Regions from separate parts of the Streptomyces sp. NPDC058665 genome, predicted to be linked through region 1. Evidence: riboswitches for the same ligand, from Rfam matches in the RefSeq annotation. Region 1 holds a riboswitch; each other region holds the start of a gene.

Region 1 (7,499 bases):
GCGTACTCGCGGCAGGCCGCGAAGGTGCGCTCCAGCGCGTCGGGGGCGAGCCGTCCCGTCCGGTCGACGTCCTGGCCGAGGCGCACGATCGTCATCCGGCGGTCGAGGTCGGTGAGTTCGCCGGTGGCGGGGTCGGCGTCCGCGACGAGGAGGCGGATGGAGTTCGTACCGCAGTCGACGGCCGCGACCCTGGTCATCGGGTGTCCTCTTCGGTGGCCGCCCTGGTGGCCGACTTGCTGCCGACGTCGTTTGTGAACGGGATCACACAGGGGCCCTTGCGCCACCACTCGGGCAGCATCGCCAGCGCCTCGTCCCCCAGCGGGTTCACCCCCGGACCCGCCGCCAGCGAATGGCCGACCAGCACGTGCAAACACTTCACCCGGTCCGGCATTCCGCCCGCGCTCGGGAAACCCGCCAGTACCTCGACGGCGTCGCGGCGCGCGATGTAGTCCTCGTGCGCCTTGCGGTACGCGGCGGCCAACTCCGGGTCGGTGGCGAGGCGTTCGGTCATCTCCTTCATGACACCGTTCGCCTCCAGCGTGCCGATGGCCGAGGCCGCGCGCGGGCAGGTCAGGTAGTAGAGCGTCGGGAACGGAGTACCGTCCGGCAGCCGCGGGGCGGTCTCCACCACGTCGGGCTGACCGCAGGGGCAGCGGTGCGCGATGGCGCGCAGACCGCGCGGGGGCCGGCCGAGCTGCTGCCTGAACGCGTCGACGTCCGCCTCGGTGGGTTCGGTGCGTTCGGTCTGCGGAGGGGGCGTTTGCATACCTGCGTCGGTTTCCTTGATGTCTGTCTGTCCGTCGGTGTCTGTCGGCCGGCCGATGCTTGTCTGCCGATACCTGTCGGCCGATGTCCGTCTGTGCGGCCGGGCCGCTACCGGTCCGTCCGGTCCGCCTTGTCGACGCCGTCCATGAGGTTGGAGTACCAGGGCCGGTCGCCCGCGCCCTGGTCGGGTCGGTGCTCCTCGGCCGCCCGGGGGTCGGCCATGATGTAGCCGGTCTCCCCCGGCATCACGTAATGCAGATGCTCGCGCGCCAGCCGCTGGACGTACGCGTCGTCCTGGAGGCGGGCCCTCTCGTCCCGCAGCTCCTCGACCCGCTTCGCGGCCTCGCGCGCCAGCTGCTCCTGCTCAGCGATCTCGCCGCGCTGGGACACGTACTGCCGCATCGGATAGGCGAGCGCCACGATCAGTGAGCAGACCACGAGAACCAGGAACGCGGCGCGTCCGGTGAGCCGGGAACGGCGGGCCTGCCTGCGGGTCTGCGAGCGGTAGACACGGGCGGCGGTCTGCTCGCCCAGAATCCTGATCTTGGTCGCGGTGGAGAACCGGTCCCGGTTCGCGGCCATGGTCCCGCCTCCCTCAGAGGCCCGGCGGACCCCGTTCCTCTGTACTGCCGTACTGCCTCTGTACGCGCGTACGTCCCCGGACACGGTACGGGACCGTGGCCGGGGACGGCCGTAGGACGGGCGGACCGGTGGCCGGTGGTCCCGGGGGTCAGTCCTTGAAACGCGGGAACGCGCTGCGGCCCGCGTACACCGCCGCGTCGTCGAGGATCTCCTCGATGCGCAGGAGCTGGTTGTACTTGGCGACGCGCTCGGAGCGGGCCGGGGCGCCGGTCTTGATCTGGCCGCAGTTGGTGGCGACGGCGAGGTCGGCGATCGTGACGTCCTCGGTCTCGCCGGAGCGGTGCGACATCATGCACTTGAAGCCGCTGCGCTGCGCCAGCTCGACGGCGTCCAGGGTCTCGGTCAGCGAACCGATCTGGTTGACCTTGACGAGCAGGGCGTTGGCCGAGCCCTCCTCGATGCCACGGGCCAGGCGCTCGGGGTTGGTGACGAAGAGGTCGTCGCCGACGATCTGGACCTTGGAGCCCAGCTTGTCGTTGAGGACCTTCCAGCCGGCCCAGTCGTCCTCGAAGAGCGGGTCCTCGATGGAGACCAGCGGGTACGAGGCGACGAGCTCCTCGTAGTACTCGGTCATCTCGGCGGCCGAGCGGGACTTGCCCTCGAACTCGTAGGAGCCGTCCTTGTAGAACTCGGAGGCCGCGACGTCGAGTGCGAGCGCGATGTCCTTGCCCGGGGCGTAGCCGGCTTCCTTGATGGCCACGAGGATGAGGTCGAGCGCGGCGCGGTTGGACTCCAGGTTCGGCGCGAAGCCGCCCTCGTCGCCGAGGCCCGTGGAGAGCCCCTTCTCCTTCAGGACCTTCTTCAGCGTGTGGTAGACCTCCGCGCCCCAGCGCAGGGCCTCGGAGAACGACTCGGCGCCGATCGGCGCGATCATGAACTCCTGGATGTCCACGTTGGAGTCGGCGTGCGACCCGCCGTTGAGGATGTTCATCATCGGAACGGGCAGCAGGTGCGCGTTCGGGCCCCCGAGGTACCGGAACAGCGGCAGGTCCGAGGCCTCGGAGGCGGCGTGCGCCACGGCCAGGGAGACACCGAGGATGGCGTTGGCGCCGAGCGAGGACTTGTCGGGGGTGGCGTCCAGGTCGAACATCGCCTGGTCGATCAGGCGCTGCTCGGTGGCGTCGTAGCCGACGAGCTCCGGGCCGATCTGCTCGATGACGGCGAGGACGGCCTTCTCGACGCCCTTGCCCTGGTAGCGGTTCTGGTCACCGTCGCGGAGCTCAAGGGCCTCGAACGCACCGGTGGACGCACCGGAGGGGACAGCAGCACGGCCGGTGCTGCCGTCGTCGAGGCCGACCTCGACCTCGACCGTTGGGTTGCCTCGGGAGTCAAGGATTTCCCGGGCTACGACGACGTCGATGGACGGCACGAGCATCTCCTTCTGGGATGTGACGCGTGGAGCAGGGCCTCATGGGTGCCGGGCCTCGTCGGCCTTGCGTTGGCCTTGCGGCATGAGCCTAACCGGCTCCCGGTCGGCGGTCGGCAGATGCCCGCCCGCTGGGACGAAAAGAGTCCGCGATGCCCGTTCGGACCCGAATGTCCAAGGGTTGGGTCGAGCCCTTCCGAAGCCCAAGGCCGGAGGCCGTCCGAAGCCCCCGGCCCGGCGCGTCCGGGGGGAGTGAGGCGCGCCGGGCCGGGGGTTCAAGGGGAAAGGGTCAGCTCAGGTGGAGCTGCTGACCCGGGAAGATCACGTCGGCGTCCTCGACGATGTCCTTGTTGAGCTTGAAGAGCTTCTTCCAGCCGCCTTCGACCTTCTTGGTCTCGGCGATCTTGGAGAGCGAGTCGCCGGGCTTGACCTTGTACTCGCCGTCGCCCTTCTTGACCGGGCCGCGCGTCTCGGTGCGCGAGGCGGGCTGCTCCTGCGTCGCACGCGGGGCGGACCGCTTCTCCGGAGCGGCCTGGGGGGCCTGCTCGGTCTGCTCGGGGGCGGCCTGCTGCTGACCGGAGTCCCCGGAGCCGGAGTCGGCCGAGCCCGCGTCGTTCGACGCGTTGGACAGACCCACGCCACAGCTCGGCCAGGCACCCTTGCCCTGGCCGGCCAGGACCTTCTCGGCGATCTGTATCTGCTGGGACTTCGAGGCCTGGTCGGCGCTGGAGGCGAACGCGGTGCCGCCGTACGCGGCCCAGGTGGAGGCGGAGAACTGAAGCCCGCCGAAGTAGCCGTTGCCGGTGTTGATCGACCAGTTGCCGCCGGACTCGCACTGGGCGACGGCGTCCCACTCGGAGGTGGTGGCCGCGGAGGCGGCGGTGGCGCCGATCAGCGGGACCGCGACGGCGGCACCGGTGATGCCGGCGAGCGTGGCGTAACGGACGGTCTTGGAGGGACGACGGTGCTTGCCCTTGCCGGACGCGCTGGAAAACAGCATGCGAGATCTCCTCACCGACGCCTGCGAGGTGAGCTGTCGGGTTCGGGCCAAGTGAGTTGCCCGGCCGTGCGACCCGGGAACGTCTGTACGTCCCCTCGCACACGGCTGCACCCCGAGCCGGCCGTATTGGCCGGCACTTACCTGGGTCCCCCGCTCCTGCCTTCGGCGCGTGAAGCGACGAGTACTCCCCCCGACCGACGGCAGGACTCGGCGTGACGGTCGACGGTGCCCGCGGTGCGAGCGGTTCAGACCGTAAACACAGACATCCCGGATGTTCAAAGAAGGAACATCCGGGATGATTCGCCCATCCCGCCCCGAGGAAACCTCTGTTTACGCAGGTCGGAACGGAAAGGGGGCGAGTTGCCGGGCAGACCGCATCAGTTGGGGCGAAGAGACGCTTGTCTCACTTGCCCAGATGCGGACATAGCCCGCTTAACTACCCCTGATTCGCGGTCAGATCGAGCTTCTGGCCCGGCAGGATGAGGTCCGCGTCGGAGCCCACGACCTCGCGGTTCGCCTGGTAGAGCGCGGCCCAGCCACCCTCCACCTTCGCCTCGTCGGCGATGGCCCACAGATTGTCGCCCGCACGGACGGTGTACGAGCCGTCCGCGACGTCGTCGGCGCGTGTCGAACTGTCACCCCGTGAGGCATGACGGCCGCTTTCGCGCTCTTCGTCCGTCTTGCCTTCCTCGCCGGCTTCGGCCTCCCCGGCGGGCTTGCCCGCCTCGGGGGCCGCCTCGCCGCGGTGCTTGCCCTTCCCCGCGTCGGCGGTGCTGGGCTCCGAGCTCGGCTCGGCGCCCTGCTCCTCGGCCTCGGACGCGGAGTCGCGGCCGAACTGCCCGGACGACGGGGTCGACTCGGGAGCGGGAGGCAGCTCGGCCGTCTCGCTCGGCTCGGGCTCCGGGGAGGTCTCCTGCTGCTGGGTGGACTCGCCGGAGGAACCGTTGCCCTGAGCCTTGTCCGCTTCACCGTCGGCGCCCGCGTCCGTGCCCGGCTCCGCCGTGAGCCCGGTGACCAGCGCGCAGGTCGGCCACGCGCTCGGCCCCTGCGCTTCGAGGATCTTCTCGGCGACGGCTATCTGCTGGCTGCGGCTGGCCTGGTCGGCGGTGGGGGCGTACGCCGTACCGCCGAAGTCGGCCCAGGTCTCCTGGGAGATCTGGAGGCCGCCGTAGTAGCCGTTGCCGAGGTCGGCGCTCCACATGCCGCCGCTCTCGCACTCGGCGACGCGGTCCCAGGTCGAGGCGTCCGCCGCACTGGCGCCGGTCGCGCCGAGCAGCGGGATGGCGATCGCCGAGCCTGTCACCCCTGCCGCGACGACAAGGGCGGGGGCCTGACGGGGCCGACGGTGCCGGCCGTTCCCGGAGCGCATGCGGTTGCCTTCCGTGAGACTGCTGGGACGTGAACCCCGGCGCGTGACTGCCGGGACGATCGTGAACGTAGCCGTACTCGAACGTCTGTCACAAGTCGATGCAGCGTAGATCACGTGAAAGTCACAGTGTTGACGATCCGTCAGTCACTCACCGCTGTGAACTGCACCGGGAGCGTACGCAGTCCACGCATGATGAGCCCCCCACGCCACCTCAAATCGGACGGTTCGACCGCTAGCCGCAAGTCGGGCAGGCGGGTCAGAAGGGTGGCGAGCGCGGTCTGCCCCTCAAGCCGGGCGAGGGGCGCGCCGAGGCAGTAGTGGATGCCGTGGCCGTATCCGAGGTGTTTGTTGTCACTCCGCGCCAGATCGAGCCGGTCCGGGTCGGCGAACCGCGCCGGGTCCCGGTCGGCGGCGGCGAGTACGACGAGGACGGGGTCACCGACCGCGACGCGCTGCCCGCCGAGTTCGACGGGTTCGGTGGCGTAGCGCCAGGTGGCGAGCTCCACCGGACCGTCGTAGCGGAGCAGTTCCTCGACGCCGGTCGCGAGGAGTTCCTTCTCGCCTGCGCGGAGGGAGCGTTGAAGGCGCTCGCGCTGATCGGGATGACGAAGCAGCGAGTACACGCCATTCCCGATGAGATTCACGGTTGTCTCGAACCCCGCGAAGAGAAGGATGAACGCCATCGCGGCGGCCTCGTTCTCGGTGAGGTGCTCGCCGTGGTCGCCGGCCCGGATCAAGCCGGAGATCAGGTCGTCTCCGGGGTCGTCCCGCTTACGGTGGATGAGCTCGGCGAGATACCCCCGCATCTTCTTGACGGACCGCGCGACCCCGCCCCGTGGCCCGCCGCCGTGCCGGATCATCATCCCGGCCCAGTCGCGGAAGTCGTCCTGGTCCTCGCGCGGGACGCCGAGCAGATCGCAGATCGCGTAGATGGGGAGCGGGAAGGCGAAGTCATGGATCAGGTCGGCCTCCCCCTTCGACGCGAATGAGTCGATCAGCCCGTCGGTCAACTCCTGTACCCGGGGTGCGAATTCGGCCACGCGCCGGGGAGTGAACGCCTGCGAAACCAGCCGCCGCAGACGGGTGTGATCGGGCGGATCGATGTTCAGCAGATGCGTCATCAACTCCGCACCGCGCTCCCCCGGGATGCCGGTCTTCCCCTTGGCGTGCGGCGACTCGGCGTGATGCACGGGATTCTTGGACAGCCGAGCATCGGCCAGAGCCTTCTTGGCATCCGCGTACCGCGTCACCAGCCACGCGTCGACCCCACTGGGCAGCCGCGTCCACCGCACGGGCGCGTGCTCGCGGAGCCAGGCGTAGGCGGGGTAGGGATCGGTGGCGAACTCCCAGGTGAAGAGGTCGGGAGCGGGGCTGGGCAAGTCGGACATGGAGGTGACAGTAACCGGCCTGATGCGGTGCCTACTCGGCGGCGTCGGTCGCGAGATCGTCGATCACCCGGGTGATCACGGCGCGAGCCGCCCGGCCGTACGAGGCGACCGTGGCCAGACTGTCAAAGACACCTTCGTACAGAGCTACTTCCTTCGGCTGCGCGAGGTTCAACTCGGCAGAGTAGGTCTCCACTACCACGCGCTCGCGGTCGAGAATCCAGAAGCCATGCCAGGGCGCGACACCGTACGGAGTGTCGAAGCCGATGATGCCGAGTCTGACGTTCGGCAGCGCCGACAGCGCGATCAGACGGTCCAGCTGCCCGAGCATGGCCTCCGGCGGGCAGAGCCGGAATCGCAGGGCCGCTTCGGTCAGTACGAAGTGGAACCTCTTGTCGCGCTTGTAGAGGATCTCCTGGCGCCGGAGCCTGGCCCGTACGGCCTCGTCAATGTCGTCGGGCGAGCCGAAGAGTTGCACACCTTGGGCGAGTCGGCCGCGTGCGTACTCGGGAGTTTGCAGCAGTCCGGGGATGACGGTGGCCTCGAAAGCCCGGATGAGCCCGGCCCCCGACTCGTGCGCCCCCAGCTGGTCCTGGTGCGCCTTGAGCCCACCTCGGAACTGCCGCCGCCAGTCAGCCTGTTGGACCTCAAGAGTGCGCAGGGCGGCGAGCAGCGAGTCAGTTTCCCCTTCCTGCCCGGTGACCCGGCATCTTTCCGCAACTCGCGGAGCCGCCGTCCGAGCGCTTCGCGTGCCTTGTGTAGGTGAGCCGCGCCCGATGTCCTACTCGGTCGCAAAGTCGTCCCGTCTCACGGCGTAGTGCCATGCTCGGTCGCGCCAGTAGTTGTGCTGGACGACAGTGGCGGGGTCGTCCACCAGTTCCCCGCCGAGAAACTCGTCACCGTCGTTGAAGTGCATGCGGACGAGCACCGACGAGTCGAACAGCCAGTAGTCGTGAGAGGGCAGCCCCAGCG
Region 2 (7,499 bases), on a different contig from region 1:
CCGTCGAGAAGCTCCCGCCCGGTTTCGGCCCCGAAGACCCCCGGCCGCCCAAGCGCCGACGCGGCCGGCTCGCCTCCCGGCCGACGCATCCGGTCGTGGAGTTGCTGCCCGGTCTGATCATCGTGGCGGGGATCATCCTGGACCAGGCGACCCCGACCGCCTTCACCGCCTCCCCGTTCTTCTCGGCGGCGCCGTTGGTCGCCGCCCCCTTCTTCTCGTTCCTGCGCACCCTCTTGGTCGGCCTCCTTTCCGTCGGCGCCGTCATCGGACTGCGTTACTTCGGCAGCTCATCGAGCGGGGTCGACACGATCACCGACTCGCTGACCGTCTTCACCGTCTCCGTCCTCGCGCTGGCCATCAACGGTGTCGTACGCCGCAGCGGTGAACGCCTGGCTTCCGCACGGGTGATCGCCGAGGCCGCCCAGCGCGCTGTCCTGCCGACACCCGAGGCCCGGATCGGCGGGCTGCACGTCGCCGCGCGTTACGAGGCCGCCGAGGAGGGCGCGTACATCGGCGGCGACCTGTTCGCCGTCCAGGACACGGAGTACGGGGTACGGGTGGTGGTCGGCGACGTACGCGGCAAGGGCATGGGCGCGGTCGAGACCGTGGCCGTCATCATCGGCGCCTTCCGGGAGGCCGCCGAGCAGGAGACGACGCTCGAAGGGGTCGCGCGGCGGCTGGAGCGTGCGCTGGCGCGCGAAGGCACGCGGCGCAGCGGGATCGACCTGTTCGAGGGCTTCACCACCGCCGTACTGGCCGAGGTCCCCCACACCGAGGGCATAGTGCGCGTACTGAACCGCGGGCACCCTGAGCCGCTGCTGCTCGGCCCCGACGGCGCGCTGACCGTGCTGGCCCCCACCGATCCGGCGCTGCCGCTCGGGATGGGTGAGCTGGGGACGTGGCCGGACCACGCGGAGGAGGTCCCGTACCGGCCAGGGGCGACGCTGCTCCTCTACACGGACGGGCTCTCCGAGGCGCGCAACGCGGAGGGCGTCTTCTACGACCCGGGCGGACGGCTCGCGGGGCGGATCTTTCCCGGTCCCGACGATCTGCTGCAGGCGATCGTCGGGGACGTACGGCTGCACACCGGCGGCGGCAGGACGGACGACATGGCGCTGCTGGCCATCAGCCGGCCCACCCCGCGGCAGCCGGAGCGGCGCCGGACGATGCCGGTCGTGCCGTGATGTCATCTCCCCCGCCACGCTGCGTAGTTGAGGCGCACCACTCCGCATAACATTTGACGCACCGTCAGTTCGAGTGTGTGATCGCACACGGTCCGAATGCCGATCAACTCGCCCGATTGCGCCTGCTTGTGTCCCGGTTGATCCCCGCCGTGCTCGCTAACGATCACCGGGAACAGCTTGGAATAAGCCCCCGTCGTCTATTAACGTTCGATAACGCAGCGCGGTTGTCCCAGCCGTCGAAAGAGACGGCACCGTGCGCACGCGCCGAATTCCGCAAGGAAACCGGGGAACCACCAATTGGGGTGAATCGGGCGCCTCTTGCTGCCTCGTGCGGCGAGAAACGCTCGTAGGAGACCTTCCTGCTCCGAACCCGTCAGCTAACCCGGTAGGCGAGAAGGAAGGAAAGGAGAGCGCCCCAGTGGCGTCCAACAGGCCTGCTCCCGAAGCCTCCGTCCCGGCCCATTTCGGCCCCGGGAGCCGGCTCGCCGGCACCGATCTCGCCGACGGCGAGGCCACCAGGGACTGGGAGGAGTGGAATCCCACCGCGGACTCCATCCGTCCCGTACGCGGCAAGCACCGTGTCGCCAAGCAGCGCAACGCGCTGGCCCGCAGCTCCACGGTCCTCGGAGTGGGTGTCATCGCCGCTGTCGGCGCCGGAGGCATCGCCTCCGCGCAGGACAAGCCGCCGGTCTCGATATCACTTCCCGACGCGCTCTCGGACAATCTCCCCGACGCCAAGTCCCTTCCCGGTGTCGGGTCTTTCATGTCCGACGGCGACAAGAAGACCGACGAGACGCCCTCCCCGCTGACCACGGCGGGCCTCACCGTCGCGGACGCCCAGCAGGGCACCACCGACTCCGGCGAGGCACTGCGCGCCCGCATCCTCCAGCAGGCGGAGCAGCAGCAGGCCGAGGCCGACGCCGCCCAGAAGGCGAGCGCCGAGAAGGCCGCCGCGGAGAAGGCGGCGGCGGAGGCCGAGAAGCAGCAGACCGACGCGGAGAAGAAGGCCGCCGAGGCGAAGCGCAAGGCGAAGGAAGAGGCCGAACGCAAGGCCGAGCAGGAGCGCCTGGAGAAGCTGGCCGCCAGCTTCTCGCTCCCCACCTCCTCCTACACGCTCACCTCCACCTTCGGCCAGGCCGGCTCCATGTGGTCCTCCGGCCAGCACACGGGCCTGGACTTCGCCGCTCCCACGGGCACGCCCACCAAGGCAGTCCACGGCGGGACCGTCAAGTCGGCCGGCTGGTCCGGCTCGTACGGCTACCGCGTGGTGCTGGAGCTCGAAGACGGTACGGAGATCTGGTACGCCCACCTGTCCTCGATGACCGTCGGGGCGGGCCAGAAGGTCACCACCGGCGAGACCATCGGACGCGTGGGAGCCACCGGCAACGTCACCGGCCCGCACCTGCACCTGGAGGTGCACACCCCGGGCGGCAGCGGCATCGACCCGATGAGCTGGCTGCGCGGCAAGGGACTCACGCCCTGATCCGGCCTGATCGGCAAGACACCCCCTAGTTCCTGTACGGGTTGTAGCCGCCGTAGTCGATGTACGGCGGCGGAGACCACACCCGCCCCGTCGCCCGCGCCGCGTACGTCAGCGCGGGCGACGCCGTTTCCCGGCGCTGCCACATGTGGTGCAGCAACTCCTGCTCGCGCTCGACGAAGTCGGGCCCCGCCGTGCCGCGCCCGGCCCGGTGGCGCAGGAACGCCAGAGCGGTCGCGAACGCCTGGTACTCGCCGACCGTACGGGCCGCCTTCGGCCCGTACGCGCGCCCCGCCACATCGCGCGCCATCGAGCGCGCCCGCATCGAGGACAGGGCGAGCGGCTCGGTCTTGGCGAGCCAGCCCGCCGCCGCGTAGGCGGGCAACTCGGTCGAAACCATGCGCAGTTCGCGCTGCCGCGTCCAGATCGCCAGCCAGGTGAGCAGGGCGAAGGCGGGGACCATGAAGGCCGCGTACACCGCGTAGAAGCCGTACGGGCCGAACAGCGACGACGAGCCGTTCCACAGCGCGTGCGTGCCCATGGCGAGCACGAGGCCGACGATCGGCATCAGCCACCGGCGGACGCGCCGGCGGCTGGTGGCGAGGGCGGCGATGCCGAAGCCGATGCCCGTCAGGACCGTGAAGAGCGGGTGCGCGAACGGCGACATCACCACGCGTACGAAGAAGGTCGCCGCGGTCATGGCGGGCAGCCCCGAGTTGCCGATCTGCTGGTCCTCGCCGTACGCGCTGCCGAGATACAGGATGTTCTCGGTGAAGGCGAAGCCGGTCGCGGTGAAGCCCGCGACGACGACTCCGTCGACCAGTCCGGTGAAGGACTGCCGCTGGAAGAGGAAGATCAGCAGGATCGCGGCGGCTTTCGCGCTCTCCTCGACGATCGGCGCGATCACCGTGGCCCCCAGGGACTCCGCGCCGGCGGGGTCGGCGGTGGCGGTGGCTATCCACTGGGTCGCGAAGGAGTTGGCCGTGATCGCCACGAGGGCGGCGGCGCAGGCGCCCCAGGCGAAGGAGAACAGCAGATTCCGCCATGGGCCCGGCTCCACCCGGTCCAGCCAGCGGAAGGCCGCCATCAGCAGCGGCACGGGCAGGACCGCCAGCCCGAGGCCGACCAGGAAGCCCTGGGTGCCGGTCTGTTCCCGGACGAGCGACATGAGCAGCAGGCCGCAGAGCGCGAGCAGGATGATCACGGCGCCCGCGCGCACGGCCGGGTGCCGCCAGAACGCGCGGTACGGCCGGTAGCGCCAGCGGGAGCGCTCAGGAACGGCGGCCCACATGTCGCCGAGCTGCCGCTGCCGCTCGGCGGCGGGGATCGCCGGCTCGGGGACCGGTGGGTCGTACGGGGGCGGTCGGGGCGGTTCGGACACCTACTGACCCTAACGAGAGCCACTGACAGCGCGCGACGCCGTCCGGCCGGTTCCTGCCGTCAGCCGGCGAGCGCGCCGCCCGCCTTCTCTTCGTCCGCCGCCCCGTCGCCCGCGACGCGGCGGAAGACCAGGTCCCGTACGGCATGGCCCTTTTCGATGCCCTGGCCCTCGAACCGCGTGAGCGGCCGGGAGTCGGGCCGTGGCGCGTATCCGCCGTCCGGGGCGGTGTTCTCGAACGCCGGGTGCGCGCTCAGCACGTCGAGCATCTGCTCGGCGTACGGCTCCCAGTCCGTCGCGCAGTGCAGTACGGCACCGGGCTTCAGCACAGGCGCCGCCAGCGAGAGGAACTCGGGCTGGATCAGCCGCCGTTTGTGGTGGCGCGTCTTGGGCCACGGGTCGGGGAAGTAGACACGTATCCCGTCCAGCGACTCGGGCGCCAGCATCTCCCGCAGCAGGATGATCGCGTCGCCGTTGGCCACCCGGATGTTGGACAGCCCGCCGCGCTCGGCCAGCCGCAGCAGATTGCCCTGCCCGGGGGTGTGCACGTCGGCGGCGAGGATTCCGGTGCCGGGATCGTCGGCCGCCATCCGCGCGGTCGCCTCGCCCATGCCGAAGCCGATCTCCAGGACGACCGGGAGTCCGCCGAACAGGGCGCCGAGGTCGAGGACCCGCTGTCCGTCGATGTCCAGGCCCCAGGACGGCCACAGCCGCCGCAGGACCTCCGCCTGGCCGGTCGTGACCCGGCTGCGGCGCGGCTGGAAACTGCGGATCCGGCGCTCGAAGTGCGATCCGGCGGGGTCGGCGGCCGGTCCCGAGCCCCCGGGGAACATCCGGGACCAGGGGTGGGTGTCGTCGGCGCGTGCGCCGTCGCGGTCGCTGTTCACGTTCATCTGGGTCTCGGACACGTTTTCTCAGCCACGTCGGAATGGGGCAGGACCCCCAATTCTACGGACCCGTGTCCTTCAGCATCGTCAGCGTCCGCCTCGCCACCTCACGGCCGATCGGCAGCGCGGCCGTCGCCGCCGGCGACGGGGCGTTGAGCACGTGCACCGCGCGCGGTGCCTCCTGGATCAGGAAGTCGTCGGCCAGCGTGCCGTCCCGCAGCACCGCCTGGGCGCGCACCCCGGCCGCCGCCGGGCGCAGATCCGCGTCCGTCACCTCGGGCAGCAGCCTCCGTACGGCGGTGGCGAAGGCGCGCTTGGACAGCGAACGGCGCAGCTCGCCCGCGCCGTAACGCCAGTGTCTGCGCGCTATCCGCCAGGAGCCGGGCCAGCCGAGCGTGCCCGCCAGCTCACGGGGGCGCACGGCCGACCAGGAGTAGCCCTCCCTGGCCAGCGCCGGCACCGCGTTCGGGCCCACATGGACACCGCCGTCGATACCGCGCGTCAGATGCACCCCCAGGAACGGAAAGGCCGGATCCGGCACCGGATAGACCAGGCCCCGGACAAGACCGGGCCGGGCCAGTTCGTAGTACTCGCCGCGGAACGGGACGATCCGCATGCCCGGGTCGTCACCGGTCAGCCGCGCCACCCGGTCGCACTGGAGCCCCGCGCAGTTGACGAGGGCGCGGGCCCTGACCACCTCTCCGGAGGACGTACGGACGGCGACACCCCACGCCCGCCGGTCGACGACGGTGACCTCCATGCCGTACCGCACGGACGCGCCGGACGCCTCCGCCGAGTCGGCGAGCCGCGCCGCGACGGCGACGAAGTCGCACACCCCCGTCGTACCGACGTGGATCGCGGCCAGCCCGCGCACCCCAGGCTCGTACTCCATGATCTGCACCGGGCCCAGCTCCCGCACCGGAATCCCGTTCTCCCGGCCGCGCTGGACCAGGGCGTGCAGCCGGGGCAGCTCGTCGCGGCCGGTGGCGACGATGAGCTTGCCGGTCACCTCGTGCGCGATGCCGTACTCCGCGCAGAACTTGACCATCTCGGCGGCGCCCCTGATCGCGTACCGCGCCTTGAGGGAGCCGGGGCGGTAGTACACACCGCTGTGGATGACCCCGCTGTTGTGCCCCGTCTGGTGCCGCGCGGGACCGGGCTCCTTCTCCAGGACCGTCACTCGGGTGCCGGGCGCCGCCCGGGTGAGGGCGTAGGCCGTCGACAGACCGACGATGCCGCCACCGATCACCAGCACGTCGCAGTCGTAACCGTGGCTGTGCCCGTAACCGTGGCCGCCGACGCGGCCCGAGCCGTCGTTCTTCACCCGCGCAACCTCCCACCCGATAGTGCACTGGCCCACTGACAATGCCCTTAAACCATCGGGGTACCACGCGTGTCTTACATCGTTCACCAAGCATTTGGGCAGTGGTCCGGCACAAGATCGCGAAACTTCCGGCCTCCGTGAGGGAACCGCCCCTTCCGGAACCGCCCCCCCCGGAGCCCCCGCCCTCCGCTACGCCGGCGCCACCAGCAGCGGGCGCGCCCGCTCCCGCAGCTCCGCGACCCTCGGCTCGTCGCCGTACGGCTCAAGGCGGTGCAGCAGGTCCCGTACGTACTCCGTGGTGCGCGCCGAGGAGATCCGCCCCGCCACCTCCACGGCCCGGGTCCCCGCCGCGCACGCCGCGTCCAGATTGCCCGACTCCAGCTCCGCGACCGCGCTCACCACCAGACGCAGCCCGTGCGACCGCGCGAACTCCTCCGTCGGCCGGGACAGCGCCTGCTCCGTGAAGCGCCGCATCTGGCGCGGCGCCTTCAGATCGCGATAGCACTCGGCGGCGTCGGCGGCGAAGCGGTCGTACGAGTAGAAGCCCAGCCAGCTGGGATCCGCGTCGCCCGGCCGCGAGCGCTCCAGCCAGCCCTCCGCGGCCTTCAGCGCGGCCCCGGCCGCCGCGGCGTCGCTCGCCTTCGCGTGCGCGCGTGCCTCCACCAGCCGGAAGAAACTCATCGTGCGGGCCGTCGCGAGGCCCCTGTTGCGCTCCAGCGCCGCCTGGGCGAGGTCGACTCCCTCGTCGGCGAAGCCGCGGTAGGTCGCCTGGAGGGACATGGAGGCCAGGACGTAGCCCCCGAGCGGCACGTCGGCCGCCGCGCGAGCGAGCCGCAGCGCCTGGATGTAGTAGCGCTGCGCGGCCTCCTGCTGTCCGGTGTCGAAGGCCATCCACCCGGCCAGGCGGGTCAGTTCGGCGGTCGCGCCGAAGAGGCCGCGGCCGACCTCGTCGCTGTACGCGGCGAGCAGCAGCGGCGCCGCGTCGACCCGCAGGCACTCGGGCACCATCGACGAACGCCAGTCCCCGCCGCCGTACTTGGAGTCCCAGCGCCGCGCGTCGGCCGCCGCCTCACGGAGTTTGGCGACATCGCTGTGCCCCACCCGCAGTGGCGAGACCTCGCCACCCGCGTCGGCTCCTGAGGTCCCGGGGGCGCCCGGCGGGCCCAACGCCCCCGCAGGGCCGGTGGAAGCGGGCGCCGGCCCGGTCAACCCCGGGCCGGCGTGCGCCGCGTGCGCTCTCCGTGCC
Region 3 (7,499 bases), on a different contig from region 1:
GGGGTCCGCGCAGGAGTTCTTGTGTGGTGCCCGGCTGTCGGCTCGCGGCGGGTACCTTGAGACCGTGATTGTCCAGGCACGGAAGTCGCGCGGTGGCCGCGTGGAGCCGGCGTCGGCGAACTCACCGGTGCGGCGGACGGGTTGGGGAGTTCGGCAGCGTGCCGCGGGGGTGCTGTCGGCGCTGCTCCTCGGCGTCGTCACGCTGGTATCTCCCGCACCGGCCGCAGCGGTGGGCGCCACGAGCGCCGGCGCCGCCGCGGCAACTCCCGTCCAGCGGACACTCCCCCAGCAGGCCGACCGGCCGACGCGCTCCGAGCGGTCCCGCGACTTCCGGCGGGACTCCCCCCGCGCCGCCCACAGTTACGCGGGCGCGCCGACCCGGGCCGCCTCCACCGGTCTCCGGACACCCGAGCACACCCGGCAGCAGCACGCGCCGCAGCCCGACACGGGCGTCCTGCCGTTCACCACGGGACTTCCCCTCCCCCGCGCCGTCGTGGACCGCGGCGTACGGCCCGGTGTCACCGCACCGGCGGCCCAGCCCTCCGGACTGCCCGACGTCCGCGGGCCTCCCTCCGGGAGCAGTCATCCGCACTGTCCCCTTTCCGCGCCGACGCACCGCCCCCGGTAGAGCCGGGCGGGCCTGAAGCCAGGCCCGTCTCCCTCGCGGGGGTGGCGCGTTCCGGCACCCTCCCGGAGGAATCCCATGACTCGCGCCACCACGGTGCGGGCAGTTCTGGCTGTGGCCGTCCTGCTCGTATCGCTCTTCGTCACACTCACCATGAGCCCCAGACTGGGGCTCGATCTGCAAGGCGGCACCCGGCTCGTTCTCCAGGCCCGCGACTCCGCGACCGCGACCGCCGACCGGGAGAGCACCGACCGTACGGTCGAGGTCCTTCGTCAGCGGATCGACGCGCTGGGGGTCGCGGAGCCGACCGTCACACGTTCCGGCGAGGACCGCGTCCTCGTCGAACTCCCCGACGTCACCGATCCGCGGAAGGCCGCCGAGGTGCTGGGCCGGACCGCCCAGCTGTCTTTCCATCCCGTCAACGGCGTCGCCGGCGACGAGCCTCCCGAAAGGACTGAAAAGCCCGAAAAGACCGATACACCCGGAGAGCTGGTCCTCCCCGACGAGAACGGCAGCCGGCTCAGGCTCGGCGCGTCGGATCTGTCGGGCGCGGGAGTGAAGGACGCCCGCGCGGAGTTCGACGGCCAGCGGGGAGCCGGCTGGTTCGTCTCCCTCGACTTCCGTGACGAGGCGTCCCGCGCGTGGACACGGCTGACGGGGGAAGCCGCCTGCCATCCGCCGCAGGACGAGCGGCGCCGGGTCGCGATCGTGCTGGACGACAAGGTGATCTCCGCGCCGCAGGTGAGCCCCTCCGTGGCCTGCGGTGCCGGACTTCCGTCGGGTACGACCCAGATCAGCGGCTCCTTCTCCGCCGATGAGGCCAGGAACCTGGCGCTGCTGATCAAGGGCGGGGCCCTGCCGGTGCCGGTCGACGTCGTCGAACAGCGCACCGTGGGCCCGACGCTGGGCGCCGAGGCGATCGGCGCCAGCGCGCGGGCCGCGGTGATCGGCGCGAGCCTCACCGCCCTGTTCATCACCTTCGTGTACCGCCTCTTCGGCGGCCTCGCCTCGCTGGCCCTGGCCGGGTACGCGCTGATCTCGTACGCCGCCCTGGTCGCGCTCGGCGTCACGCTGACGCTCCCAGGCCTGGCCGGATTCGTGCTCGCCATCGGGATGGCGGTCGACGCGAACGTGCTGGCCTTCGAACGGGCGCGGGAGGAGTACGCGGGCCGCTCCGGCGGTGCTCCACGGTCCGGCCGCACCCTGCGGTCCGCGACGGCCGCCGGATTCCGTAACGCCCGCACCGCGGTTGTCGACTCGAACGTGACGACTCTGCTCGCCGCCGGCCTTCTCTTCGCCCTCGGATCGGGTCCTGTGAAGGGGTTCGGCGTCACCCTGGGGATCGGCGTGCTCGTGTCGATGTTCTCCGCCCTCGTCATCGCGCGGGCACTGACCGATGTGGCGGCACGCTCCCGCTTCGTCGCCGATTTCCCCGGCGTCAACGGAATCGGCCTGCCGGGCCGCGTACGTACGTATCTGACCCGCCGCGCCCCTGATCTGTTCCGCAGGTCGCGGCGGTGGCTGGTCGTCTCGGCCGCGGTGATGGCCGTCGCGGTGCTGGGTGTCGCCCTGCGCGGGGTGAACCTCGGCGTGGAGTTCACCGGCGGGCGGCTCATGGAGTACGCGACGACCCGGCCCGTCGATGTCGACACGGCTCGCACGGCCCTGGCCGACGCGGGCTTCGCCGATGCCGAGGTCACCACGGCGGGCCGGCAGGAGCTCTCGGTGCGCACCGGGGACACGAGCGAGCGGGCCGAGGCGGCCATCCGCGGCGCCCTGAGCGAGGAGGGCGGACCGACGACGAAGGTACGGGACGACCTGATCGGCCCCAGCCTCGGCGATGAGCTGAGGCGCCACGCGCTGATCGCGCTGGGGATCGCCGTCGGGGTCCAACTCCTGTATCTGGCCGTGCGGTTCAGATGGTCGTTCGCGGTGGCGTCGGTGGCCGCGCTGGTGCACGACGTGGTGATCCTGATCGGGGTCTTCGCGTGGCTGGGCCGTCCCGTCGACGGGATCTTCCTCGCCGCGCTGCTCACCGTCATCGGTTACTCGGTGAACGACTCCGTGGTGGTCTTCGACCGGGTCCGTGAGCTGTGGGCGAGGGCGCCCCGCGCTTCCCTGGTGCCGACCGCGCGAACCGCTGTACTACAGATGGTGCCCAGAACCGTGAACACCGGCATGGGCGCGCTGTTCATCCTCACGGCGCTGGCGGTACTCGGCGGGGACTCGCTCAGGGACTTCGCGCTGGCCCTGCTCATCGGTATCTGCGTGGGCACGTACTCGTCCGTGTTCACCGCCGTGCCGGTCGCGCTGGCGATGGAGACGTCCCGCAAGGGGGGTCCGGGGGCGCCGCGGGGGCGGCGTGGCGCGGGCCGTTCACGGACGGTGCCGCGTCGCGGACGCCCGGCGGACAACGGGGCGCGGGTGTGAGCGCGTGAAGGCCGCCGGCCGGGCCGCTGGTGCGGTCCGGCCGGCGGTCGGTGAGGTGACGGACGCCGCAGGGTCTAGTAGGGACCGTTGACGTTGTCGATGGAGCCGTAGCGGTCGGCCGCGTAGTTGCAGGCCGCGGTGATGTTGGCGACCGGGTCGTAGCTGTCGGTCGACGTGCCGGGCACGTGGTACGCCTCGAACGTCGGGGCGATGACCTGGAGCAGGCCCTTCGACGGGGTGCCGGCCGCGGCGTTGGAGTCCCAGTTGTTGATGGCGCGGGGGTTACCACCGGACTCGCGCATGATGTTGCGGTGGATGCCGTCGTACGAGCCGGGTATGCCGTTCTGCGCCATGACGTCCAGCGCCTCCCGGATCCAGCCGTCGAGGTTGTTGGTGTAGGTCTTGGCGGCGGTCTCGACGGCCTCGGTGGCCTCGCTCTCCGACGCGGTCCCGGTCGGCGCGGCCCCCTCGGACTTGGCCTTCCCGGCGAGCTTCAGCTTCAGGCCGGGGTGGATGAGCGAGGGGTTGTCGCCGACGGCGGCGCGGTTGGTCTTGTAGATCGCCTGCCAGCCACCGCTCACGGAGCGGGCCTTGGCGATCTTGGCCAGCGACTCGCCCTTGATGACGGTGTGGGTCACCTTCTGGACGGCGGTCGAAGCGGCCGGGGCCGTCTTGACGTGCTGCGGGGCGGGGGCCGCGCCCGCCGTGGTAGCGGTCACCAGGGGAAGGGCGAGTGCTGCGCCGCCCGTGCCGACCGCGATGAGGCGGCGGGCGAGCGGGCTGGTGCGGGAACGGCGGTGCTTACCCTCTGCGGGCATGACGAAATCCTCTCCGTCGCCTGCGAGGTGAGCTGTCGGGTTCGAGCGGGAGATGCCCGGCCGCGATAGTGCGCGACTTCACCCCGAGCCGGTCCGGTGCAACGGATCGGCGACTTACCTGGGTCCCCCGCTCCTGCCGTCCATGAGTTGTTGGGTGCGGTTTCCGGACAGCGGCAGGATTCGGCGTTCCGCCCGGAATGACGAGAACGTAAGCGAGAAGGTCCGGGCGAAACAAGTCCTGAATTCACAGGGCCATGCCATTCACGGATCCGGCGCCGGTCAATTCGAATTCGGGCGAGGCGATTCGGGCCTCAACTTTCTTTTGCGGCACGGGAGGTGGGGCGGGGCGGCGAGAAGCGCGGTCCTTCAAACCTGTGACACACATCACGAGCTTTCGGTGCAACCACTCGCACCCAACACCACCCAAAAAGGGACAAGTTAGGCTTGAAATACCCATAACGACCGCACCGCAAAATGGACAAATGTGCGCTTTCCAATAGGGCGGGGTGGGGTGGTTTCCCGGCCCCGCTCCGCCCTTGTACGCGGGCTGGTCGACCGCCCAGGAGCTGGGCAGCAGAGCACCGAGCGCGCAAGGTGCGGAACCTTCGGAACGTGCCGAACAAGCGCCTACACTCCGGGAGTTGCTTTCACGAGGCCCCCGTGTCAGGGAATGGTCAGGTCCCGCCAGAATTCGGATTCCACGGAAACGGAGAGGATGGAGAATCGGTTGCCGGCGAGCCGTGTTCATCCCGTGGGGAGGACATCGGCCGCCTCGGACCGGTGCGCCCACTCCTTGGCTACGAGGACCGTCTTCCGATCCGCCTGGACTGCTTCGGTAAGATACGTACTACGCGGTTTGTTTTTCAATACCTGTCGTCACAGCCCGACTACGAATCTATGCAAGGCAGGAGGGAGCCCGATGGCGCAGCAAGACCGTGCAATCCGGACCCGCCGGTCGATCCTCGAAGCGGCGGCGGCCGTCTTCGACGAGCGCGGCTACAACTCGGCCACCGTCGGCGAGATCCTCACGCGGGCGGGGGTGACCAAGGGCGCCCTGTACTTCCACTTCACCTCGAAGGAAGACCTCGCGCTCGGGGTCCTCGACGCCCAACTGGCGATCGGACCGTTCCCCGAGCAGAGCAGCAAACTACAGCTGCTCGTGGACCAGGGCATGGTCCTCGCACACCGGCTGCGCCACGACCCGCTGGTCAGAGCCAGTACGGGCCTGGCGCTCGACCAGAGCGCACTCGGCATCAACCGCGGCACACCGTTCGAGTCGTGGGTGGCGCAGAACGAGGACATGCTGCGCCAGGCGAAGGAGCAGGGCGAACTCCTGCCCCATGTGAACCTCAGGGAGACCGCCGAGCTGTTCACCGGCGCCTTCGCCGGCGTGCAGACGATGTCCCATGTCCTGTGCGACCGCGCGGATCTCGACCACCGGATCTCGGTGCTTCTCAACCATGTGCTGCCGAGCATCGCCGTGCCCGCGGTGCTGGCGAAGCTGGACATGGCGCCGGACCGGGGTGAGCGGATTTACGCGGAGATCGAAGCCCTCCAGGACAAATAAAACCGACCAATCTGTTTTATGAGTCGCTCGTTCTGTCCCAAAAAGACTCGACGCCTTCCGCGGGCTCCTTACTCAGGAGCGGTACGGAAGGCGTCGAACGGGCCGGTCTCGCCGGTCAGTTGGCGGTCCGCCGCGTGCCGGGGCCGCCGTTGATGACAAAGGCCGATCCCGGCTCCACGAGGACATCACCCTCGGCCGAGTTCGTGATGGTCACTCCCGTCAGCGTCGCGCTGCCGCGGGCACCGCCCATCGCCAGGATTCCGGAGCCGTTGTTGGACTTGTCGATGGTCACGTCGCTGATCTCGACGTCCGGTACGTTGCCGCCACCGTTCTTGAACTGAATGCCGTCATACGTGGAGTCGGAGATCTCGGTGTCCCTGATCTTCACGCCGGTGATATCCCGGCTCGCCGGGAAGATGGTGATCGCGCCGAATTCCTGGTCCTCGTTCCAGAAAGCGCCACCCGTGCGGTGGAGGGCGTTTCCGGTGAGCAGGGTCTCGCCCGAGAACGGCAGCGGGTCGTGGTCGGTCGCCAGCATGATGCCGGGATAGTTGGCCGTGTCGGCGATCAGGTTGTTCTGCACCTTGTTGCCGTAACCGCCGTATATCGCGACGCCGTTGGCCCGCCACGGCAGCTGGATGGTGTTGTCGGTGAACGAGTTGTCGTGCGCGATGTCCACGGCCGGGTCCTTGACGTACCGGTTGGCCCAGACGGCGAGCGAATCGTCGCCCGTGGTGCGGAAGGACGAGTTGTCCACCGACGAATTGCGGGTGCCGTTGGTGAAGTTGATGCCGTCGGCGTACGTGTTCCGGATCCGCATGCCACTGAACTGAAGGCCGTCGGCGGGACCCCAGAGCGCCGGGATGTTGTCGTAGTCGCGGCCGACCCAGACACCGACGTTGGCGTGCTCGATCCAGACGTTCGAGATCTTGGTGTTCTGCCCGAAGCGGCCGTTCAGGCCCACGCCGCCCTCGGCTCCCCCGCCGCCGCGGATCCGGCCGGAGCCGAAGATCGCGATGTCGGAGATCTGGGTGTTGTCGTCGATGTCGAAGCCGAAGTTGCCCTCGTGCGGGTGGTTGATCCCGCCCGCGTTCTGCGGCTCGGTGAGCGTGTAGAGCTGTGAGTGCCACATACCGGCGCCGCGGACGGTGACGTCGCTGATCCCGATCTGGTTGTACTGGCCCTGGTTCTGCGGGTCGTCGGTCAGGATCTTCTGTTCCTGGCGCCACTGGCCCGCCGGGATCCAGACACAGTCGATGTCGCCGTTCTGGTCGGCGGTCACCGCGTCCTGGAGGGCCTTGGTGTCGTCGTTGCCGTCGTCCGGGACCGCCCCGTACTCGGTGATCGAGGTGCACTCGGCCGGCTTGGCCGCCGGCGGCGCCACCTGCTCCAGGTCGATCAGATCGACGATGTAGAACGGCGCGGAGTCGTCCGCGTCGCGCTGCAGCCTGAACTTCGTGCCCGCCGGATAGCTCTTCCCCAGCAGCGCGTGCGACTCGTCGAAGAGCCTGCGGGCGTCCGCCTGGGGTGTGTTGGTCAGCGACTCGGGGTCGTCGGTGTTGCCGTACAGCCAGCTGTGCTTGGAGGAGAGGTCCAGCTTCTGCACGAAGGCACCGTCGGCGTACAGGCTGAGGGTGGCGTCGATGCCACCGCCGCCCGGCGCGTCGGGTATGGAGTTGCGTACGACGATCGAGTTGGCGTCGTTGGTGGAGGTGAACTCCACGAACTGCCCGGGGTTGTCCAGGCGCACCGATTTACGGCCGGACGACTCGCTGCCGAAGTTGGTGTGCCCGAAGGTGCGTTGGGGGTCCGCCTCCAGCAACGTGCCCTCGTAGTCGGCGGCTTCGGCCTCGTACTCGACGTACGGGAGGGTCGCCCCGCGCTCGGCCACCGGCGCGGGCGCCTGGGCCTGGGTCTGGGCCTGGGCTTGTGCCTGTGCCTGCGCCTGCGCGGGGGCTGAGGCTGAGGCGGCGGGCAGGAGTCCGACGACGAGCAAGCCAGTCATGGACATGCCAGTGATCAGTCGTCGTCTCAGGTGCTTCGACTTCATGATGTCCTC
Region 4 (7,499 bases), on a different contig from region 1:
ACCCTCCTTGAGGCTGATGACCTCCAACTCGTCCTTGTTGGACGGGTAGTCGGGGACGACGCGCTTGACGACACCCTGGAGCGTGCCCAGCGCGAGACCGGGCGAGGACTCGTCCAGCGTCGTCAGAGCGACCAGCTCCTCGTCAGGCTCCAGCGTCAGGAACTCCGCGAGCGGCGCCCCGCCCGCCAGGTTCGGCGCGGACGCGGTGTCCGGGAGCTGCGGCAGGTCGATGACGGAGATCCGCAGCAGCCGCCCCGTCGATGTGACCGCCCCGACCTCGCCGCGCGCCGTCGCGGGCACGGCCGAGATGATCACGTCGTGCTTGACCCGCTTGCCGTCGCCGGGGCCCAGCGGCCCGCCGTTGGCCGTACGCGCCAGCAGCCCCGTGGACGACATCAGCACCCGGCACGGGTCGTCGGCCACCTCCAGCGGCACCGCGGCGACCGGCGAGCTGCCCGACTCCAGCAGCACCGTGCGCCTGTCCGTGCCGAACTTCTTCGCCACCGTGGCCAGTTCGGCGGAGACGAGCTTGCGCAGCTCGCTGTCCGACTCCAGGATCCCGGTCAGCTCGTCGATCTCGCCGTTGAGCCGGTCGCGCTCGCTCTCCAGCTCGATCCGGTCGAAGCGGGTGAGCCGGCGCAGCGGCGTGTCCAGGATGTACTGCGTCTGCACGTCGCTCAGCGAGAAGCGCTCGATCAGCCGCTCCTTGGCCTGCGCCGAGTTGTCGCTGGAGCGGATGAGGCGGATGACCTCGTCGATGTCGAGGAGCGCGACGAGCAGCCCCTCCACCAGATGCAGCCGGTCGCGCCGCTTGGTCCTGCGGAACTCGCTGCGCCTGCGTACGACGTTGAACCGGTGGTCGAGATAGACCTCCAGCAGCTCCTTGAGCCCCAGCGTCAGCGGCTGGCCGTCCACCAGCGCCACATTGTTGATGCCGAAGGTCTCCTCCATCGGCGTCAGCTTGTAGAGCTGCTCCAGCACGGCCTCGGGGATGAACCCGTTCTTGATCTCGATGACCAGGCGCAGCCCGTGCGCCCGGTCCGTGAGGTCCTTGACGTCGGCGATGCCCATCAGCTTCTTCGCCGAGACCAGGTCCTTGATCTTGGCGATCACCTTCTCCGGGCCCACGGTGAACGGCAGTTCGGTGACGACGAGGCCCTTGCGGCGCGCGGTGACGTCCTCAACGGTGACCGTGGCGCGGATCTTGAACGTCCCGCGCCCGTTCTCGTACGCGTCCTTGATGCCCTGGAGACCCACGATCCGGCCACCGGTGGGCAGGTCGGGCCCCGGCACGTACCGCATCAGCGTTTCCAGGTCGGCGCCCGGGTGCTTGATCAGATGGCGGGCGGCGGCGATGACCTCGCCCAGATTGTGCGGCGCCATGTTCGTCGCCATGCCGACGGCGATCCCGGAGGCGCCGTTGACCAGAAGATTCGGATACGCGGCCGGCAGCGTGACCGGTTCCTGCTCCTGGCCGTCGTAATTCGACTGGAAATCGACGGTGTCCTCGTCGATCGACTCCGTCATCAGTGACGTGGCGTCAGCCATCCGGCACTCCGTGTACCGCATGGCGGCCGGCGGGTCGTCGTTGCCGAGGGAGCCGAAGTTCCCGTGCCCGTCGACCAGCGGCAGCCGCATGGAGAACGGCTGCGCCATCCGGACGAGGGCGTCGTAGATCGACGCGTCCCCGTGCGGGTGCAATTTACCCATCACCTCGCCGACGACCCGGGCGCACTTCACATAGCCGCGGTCGGGCCGCAGGCCCATCTCGTTCATCTGGTACACGATGCGGCGGTGCACCGGTTTCATGCCGTCCCGGGCGTCGGGCAGGGCCCGGGAGTAGATCACCGAATACGCGTACTCAAGGAAGGAGCCCTGCATTTCATCGACCACGTCGATGTCGAGGATCTTCTCCTCGAAGTCCTCGGGCGGCGGGGTCTTCGTGCTGCGGCGGGCCATCGCTGCTGCGGCTCCTTCACAGGTCTGTGCGGGTCTGGGCGGGCAACTTCGGGAACTTGACCGCACCATTGTGGCCCGCCGGACTGACAACGCGGACCTCGACCCGTCGTTGAACCGTCCGGGGCACCGTTTCGCAAGCGCTTGGCGAGTGGACGCCGCTTCGCCCGGCACGGGAACTTCGCCATGCGTCGGCACGCTTGCATACAGTGGCAGGACTTCTCCGTATCGCGATCGAAGGGACGTACATGCCCATGGGTCACACGGCCACAGCGCAGGCCGGTTCCGGCGGCCTGACAGCGACCGAGCACCGGCTCGCCAACGGACTGCGCGTGGTGCTCTCCGAGGACCACCTGACCCCGGTCGCCGCGGTCTGCCTCTGGTACGACGTCGGCTCACGCCACGAGGTCAAGGGCCGTACGGGCCTCGCCCACCTCTTCGAGCACCTGATGTTCCAGGGCTCGAAGCAGGTCAAGGGCAACGGTCACTTCGAGCTGGTGCAGGGCGCCGGCGGCTCCCTCAACGGCACCACCAGCTTCGAGCGCACCAACTACTTCGAGACCATGCCCACCCACCAGCTGGAGCTCGCCCTCTGGCTGGAGGCCGACCGCATGGGCTCGCTGCTCTCCGCCCTGGACGACGAGGGGATGGAGAACCAGCGCGACGTAGTGAAGAACGAACGCCGACAGCGTTATGACAACGTGCCCTACGGCACCGCCTTCGAGCGTCTGACAGCGCTTTCCTACCCCGAGGGCCACCCGTACCACCACACCCCGATCGGCTCGATGGCCGACCTGGACGCGGCGACCCTCGACGACGCGCGGCAGTTCTTCCGTACGTACTACGCGCCGAACAACGCGGTGCTCTCGGTCGTCGGCGACATCGATCCCGAGCAGACCCTCGCCTGGGTCCAGAAGTACTTCGGCTCGATCCCGGGGCACGACGGCAAGCAGGCGCCGCGCGACGGCTCGCTGCCCGACATCATCGGCGAGCAGCTGCGCGAGGAGATCCGCGAGGAGGTCCCGGCGCGCGCGCTGATGGCCGCCTACCGGCTGCCGCAGGACGGCACCCGCGAGTCCGACGCCGCCGATCTGGCGCTCACCGTCCTCGGCGGCGGCGAGTCCTCCCGTCTCCACAACCGCCTGGTGCGCCGTGACCGTACGGCCGTGTCGGCGGGATTCGGACTGCTGCGCCTGGCCGGCGCGCCCTCGCTGGGCTGGCTGGACGTGAAGACCTCCGGTGGCGTCGAGGTGCCCCAGATCGAGGCCGCGGTCGACGAGGAGCTGGCCCGGTTCGCGGCCGATGGCCCCACGGACGAGGAAATGGAGCGCGCCCAGGCCCAGTTGGAGCGCGAATGGCTCGACCGGCTCGGTACGGTCGCGGGCCGCGCGGACGAACTGTGCAGGTTCGCGGTGCTGTTCGGCGACCCGCAGCTGGCACTGACCGCCGTCCAGCGGGTGCTGGAGGTCACGGCCGACGAGGTGCGCGCGGTGGCCGAGGCCCGGCTGCGCCCGGACAACAGGGCGGTGCTGGTCTACGAGCCGGTCACCTCCGACGACGAGGACGCCGCCGCCGACGAGACCACCGACGAGCACGAGGGGGCGGACCAGTGACCGACGCTGCCGTGACCATGGAGTTCCACCCGCAGCCGACCGCGGGAGAGGCCAGGCCCTGGGCGTTCCCCGCCCCCGAGCGCGGCGCGCTGCCCAACGGCCTGACGGTGCTGCGCTGTCACCGCCCCGGCCAGCAGGTCGTGGCCGTCGAGATCTCCCTCGCCGCCCCGCTGGAGGCCGAGCCCGACGGCCTGGACGGCGTGGCCACGATCATGGCCCGCGCCCTGTCCGAGGGCACCGACAAGCACACCGCCGAGGAGTTCGCCGCCGAGCTGGAGCGCTGCGGCGCCACGCTGGACGCGCACGCCGACCACCCCGGTGTACGGGTCTCGCTGGAGGTCCCGGTCTCCCGGCTGCCCAAGGCGCTCGGCCTGCTCGCCGACGCCCTGCGCGCGCCGCTGTTCTCCGAGAGCGAGGTCGGCCGGCTCGTCACGAACAGGCTGGACGAGATCCCGCACGAGCAGGCCAACCCGGCCCGCCGCGCGGCGAAGCAGCTCTCCAGAGAGCTGTTCCCGGAGACCTCGCGCATGTCGCGCCCGCGCCAGGGCACCGAGGAGACCGTCGGACGCATCGACGCCAAGGGCGTCCGGGCCTTCTACGAGGCGCATGTCCGCCCCGCCACCGCCACCGCGGTGATCGTCGGCGACCTCACCGGTGTCGACCTCGACGCCCTGCTCGCCGAGACCCTCGGCGACTGGACGGGCGACACCTCCGAGCCGCGCCCCGTGCCGCCGGTGACGGCCGACGACACCGGCCGTGTCGTGATCGTGGACCGGCCCGGAGCCGTACAGACCCAGCTCCTGATCGGCCGCGTCGGCCCCGACCGGCACGACCGCGTCTGGCCGGCCCAGGTGCTCGGCACGTACTGCCTGGGCGGCACGCTCACCTCCCGGCTCGACCGGGTGCTGCGGGAGGAGAAGGGCTACACGTACGGCGTGCGGGCCTTCGCGCAGGTGCTGCGCTCCGACCCGGAGGGCACGGGCGCCTCCATGCTCGCCATCAGCGGGTCTGTGGACACCGAGTCGACCGGGCCCGCGCTGGACGACCTGTGGAAGGTCCTGCGTACGCTCGCGGCCGAAGGCCTGACGGACGCCGAGCGTGAGACGGCCGTACAGAATCTGGTCGGGGTCGCGCCGCTGAAGTACGAGACGGCCGCGTCCGTCGCGGACACGCTCGCCGACCAGGTCGAACAGCACCTGCCGGACGACTTCCAGGCGCGGCTGTACGCGCGCCTGGCCGAGACCGGCACGGTCGAGGCGACGGCCGCCGTCGTCAGCGCCTTCCCGGGCGACCGGCTCGTCACGGTGCTCGTCGGGGACGCCTCGGTGATCCGGGAGCCGGTCGAGGCGCTGGACATCGGCGAGGTGAAGGTCGTCACCGGCTGACGGCACGATCCCGTACGGGAATCAGGACAAAGGGAACCCCGGTGACGAACTTGTCGCCGGGGTTCCCTTATTTGTCCGTATTTATGGGTGGGTTGCCCGAATGCCCTGTGGCGTGCGCTACAAAACGGGCTGTCCGTTTGGTGATTGAAAGATGAACGCCTAGCGTCGGTCCGGCTGTTCGTCAGAGCCCGCCGCGTCCGCGGCACCGGACAGCCATCGCCGAGTCCCCGTCAGGCGCGAGCCTGGGGAGCCGGGGACCCAACCTGTCCCTGGGGTGAATCGGGCGCCCTTCGCCATGCGCGGAGGACCCCCGTAGGAGACCTTCCTGCTCCGAACCCGTCAGCCAGGCCCTGCCCGGTAGGCGAGAAGGAAGGAAAGGACCAGCCACCTCAATGGCGTTCACCCGTGCCACCGGGAAGCACCGTGCCCGGAACCGAATGACGCGCAGAGGTGCGAACTTCGCCGGAGCCGCGTCCCTCACCGCGGCCGGTGTCATCGGCACCCTCGCATCCCCGGCGCTCGCCGCCGACGCGGAGGCGACCCTCGCCCAGGAGGCCGTCCCCGAGGCCCCGCCCCGTGCCATCGTCATCGACGACTCGCTCGCCGCGAAGATCGACGCCCAGGCCGACGCGCAGCGGGCGGCAGCCGAAGAGGCCGCGGAAGCGAAGGCGGAGGCCAAGGCCGCCGCGCGCGCCAAGGCCGAGGCGAAGCGCAAGGCGGAGGCCCGCGCCAAGGAACTCCGCGCCGCCAAGGAGCGCGCGGCACGGGCCGCCGAGCGCGAGCGCCTCAACTCCTACCGGCTCCCGGTCGCCGGCTCCTCGCTCACCACCGGCTACAGGACCGGCGGCGCGCTCTGGTCCTCCGGCAGCCACTCCGGCGTCGACTTCCGTGCCGCGTCCGGCACTTCGGTCGTGGCCGTCGGCGCGGGCACCGTCGTCGAGGCCGGCTGGGGCGGCGCGTACGGGAACAACATCGTCATCCGTATGAACGACGGCACGTACACCCAGTACGGACACCTCTCGTCCATAGGCGTCTCCATCGGCCAGAGCGTCGCCCCGGGGCAGCAGATCGCCCTCTCCGGCTCGACCGGCAACTCCAGCGGCCCGCACCTGCACTTCGAGGCGCGGACGACCGCGGAGTACGGCTCCGACATCGACCCGGTCGCGTATCTGCGCTCCCACGGCGTGAACGTCTAGTCACCACGCGACGAAGGCCCCGGCATCCTGCCGGGGCCTTCGCCATACGTGCCAGGAACGTGCGCTCGCGCTTCAGACGGTCTCGGGCAGCTCGTCCAGACCCTCGGCGACCAGCTTCGCCAGCCGGTCCAGCGCGATCTCCGCACCGTCCGCGTCGGAGAACAGGACGATCTCGTCGCCGCCCTGCGCGCCCAGCCCCAGCACGGCGAGCATCGACACCGCGTTGACCGGGCTGCCGTCGGCCTTGGCGATGGTAAGCGGAACGCCGGAAGCCGTGGCGGCCCGGACGAAGATGGAGGCGGGACGGGCGTGCAGGCCCTCGGCCCAGCCGACATTGACGCGGCGCTCAGCCATGGTGTTGCCCTTCAAGTCACAGTTGTTGTCTAGACCAGTGTCTCATGTGCCCCGGAACGGCCCGGTGCGGCACCCCCAGCCTGCCCCGGCCGGGTAACCGCCGCTACCCATGTGCGCGCCGTAGGCTCGTGTCATGACGCCGCCGTCGCAGCACGCGTACCCCGCTCACTGGGAAGCAGACGTGGTGCTGCGCGACGGGGGCACGGCCCGCGTCCGCCCCATCACCACCCACGACGCCGAGCGGCTGGTCAACTTCTACGAGCAGGTGTCCGACGAGTCGAAGTACTACCGCTTCTTCGCGCCCTACCCCCGGCTCTCCGACAAGGACGTCTACCGGTTCACCCACCACGACTACGTGGACCGGGTGGGCCTCGCGGTGACCGTCCACGGCGAGTTCGTCGCGACCGTCCGCTACGACCGCGTCGACAGCGACGGCAGGGCCGCGTCGGCCCCCGCCGACGAGGCGGAGGTCGCCTTCCTCGTCCAGGACGCGCATCAGGGGCGCGGCATCGCCTCCGCGCTCCTCGAACACATCGCCGCCGTGGCTCGCGAGCGCGGTATCCGGCGCTTCGCGGCGGAGGTGCTGCCCGCCAACAGCAAGATGATCAAGGTGTTCCGGGACGCCGGGTTCACCCAGAAACGCAGCTTCGAGGACGGCGCGGTCCGTCTCGTCCTCGACCTCGAACCGACCGCCGAGTCGCTCGCCGTCCAGCGCGGCCGTGAGCAGCGCGCCGAGGCCCGCTCCGTGCGACGGCTCCTCGGCCCGTCGTCGGTGGCCGTCGTCGGCGCCGGGCGCACCGCGGGCGGCGTCGGGCGAGCCGTGCTGCGCAATCTCCTGGACGGGGGTTTCACCGGGCGCGTGTACGCGGTGAACGTGGCTCTGCCCCCGGAACTCACCGAGATCGACGGCGTCCCGGCCGTCTGCTCCCTGGCGGAGATCGAGGAGCCCGTCGACCTCGCGGTCGTCGCCGTCCCCGCCGAACGCGTGCCCGACG

What was found. Region 1 has a riboswitch for cyclic di-AMP ahead of ACFWV8_RS01935 (transglycosylase family protein). Riboswitches for the same ligand answer to the same signal wherever they lie in the genome.
Region 2: another riboswitch for cyclic di-AMP. It lies ahead of ACFWV8_RS28205 (M23 family metallopeptidase); the one in region 1 lies ahead of ACFWV8_RS01935 (transglycosylase family protein).
Region 3: another riboswitch for cyclic di-AMP. It lies ahead of ACFWV8_RS24460 (transglycosylase SLT domain-containing protein); the one in region 1 lies ahead of ACFWV8_RS01935 (transglycosylase family protein).
Region 4: another riboswitch for cyclic di-AMP. It lies ahead of ACFWV8_RS22660 (M23 family metallopeptidase); the one in region 1 lies ahead of ACFWV8_RS01935 (transglycosylase family protein).

Annotation. Positions count from the first base shown of each region.
Region 1 covers NZ_JBHXRX010000002.1:114,529-122,027, reverse strand. Annotated here, with positions in the region: gene ACFWV8_RS01955 (exopolyphosphatase) at 1-197, opposite strand, end outside; gene ACFWV8_RS01950 (DUF501 domain-containing protein) at 194-766, opposite strand; gene ACFWV8_RS01945 (septum formation initiator family protein) at 874-1,347, opposite strand; gene eno (phosphopyruvate hydratase) at 1,496-2,782, opposite strand; gene ACFWV8_RS01935 (transglycosylase family protein) at 3,063-3,773, opposite strand; cyclic di-AMP (ydaO/yuaA leader) riboswitch at 3,777-3,951, opposite strand; gene ACFWV8_RS01930 (transglycosylase family protein) at 4,210-5,142, opposite strand; gene ACFWV8_RS01925 (cytochrome P450) at 5,283-6,530, opposite strand; gene ACFWV8_RS01920 (DUF5753 domain-containing protein) at 6,562-7,113, opposite strand; gene ACFWV8_RS01915 (DUF6879 family protein) at 7,309-7,499, opposite strand, start outside.
Region 2 covers NZ_JBHXRX010000052.1:12,577-20,075, reverse strand. Annotated here, with positions in the region: gene ACFWV8_RS28210 (PP2C family protein-serine/threonine phosphatase) at 96-1,184, shown strand; cyclic di-AMP (ydaO/yuaA leader) riboswitch at 1,437-1,591, shown strand; gene ACFWV8_RS28205 (M23 family metallopeptidase) at 1,603-2,667, shown strand; gene ACFWV8_RS28200 (PrsW family intramembrane metalloprotease) at 2,693-3,955, opposite strand; gene trmB (tRNA (guanosine(46)-N7)-methyltransferase TrmB) at 4,105-4,875, opposite strand; gene lhgO (L-2-hydroxyglutarate oxidase) at 4,991-6,253, opposite strand; gene ACFWV8_RS28185 (sporulation protein) at 6,443-7,499, opposite strand, start outside.
Region 3 covers NZ_JBHXRX010000039.1:26,963-34,461, reverse strand. Annotated here, with positions in the region: gene ACFWV8_RS24470 (hypothetical protein) at 65-628, shown strand; gene secD (protein translocase subunit SecD) at 704-3,055, shown strand; gene ACFWV8_RS24460 (transglycosylase SLT domain-containing protein) at 3,130-3,873, opposite strand; cyclic di-AMP (ydaO/yuaA leader) riboswitch at 3,878-4,069, opposite strand; gene ACFWV8_RS24455 (ScbR family autoregulator-binding transcription factor) at 4,793-5,440, shown strand; gene ACFWV8_RS24450 (glycosyl hydrolase family 28-related protein) at 5,556-7,490, opposite strand.
Region 4 covers NZ_JBHXRX010000034.1:61,599-69,097, forward strand. Annotated here, with positions in the region: gene ACFWV8_RS22645 (DNA topoisomerase (ATP-hydrolyzing) subunit A) at 1-1,959, opposite strand, end outside; gene ACFWV8_RS22650 (pitrilysin family protein) at 2,205-3,569, shown strand; gene ACFWV8_RS22655 (M16 family metallopeptidase) at 3,587-4,954, shown strand; cyclic di-AMP (ydaO/yuaA leader) riboswitch at 5,162-5,332, shown strand; gene ACFWV8_RS22660 (M23 family metallopeptidase) at 5,347-6,150, shown strand; gene ACFWV8_RS22665 (HPr family phosphocarrier protein) at 6,223-6,504, opposite strand; gene ACFWV8_RS22670 (GNAT family N-acetyltransferase) at 6,638-7,499, shown strand, end outside.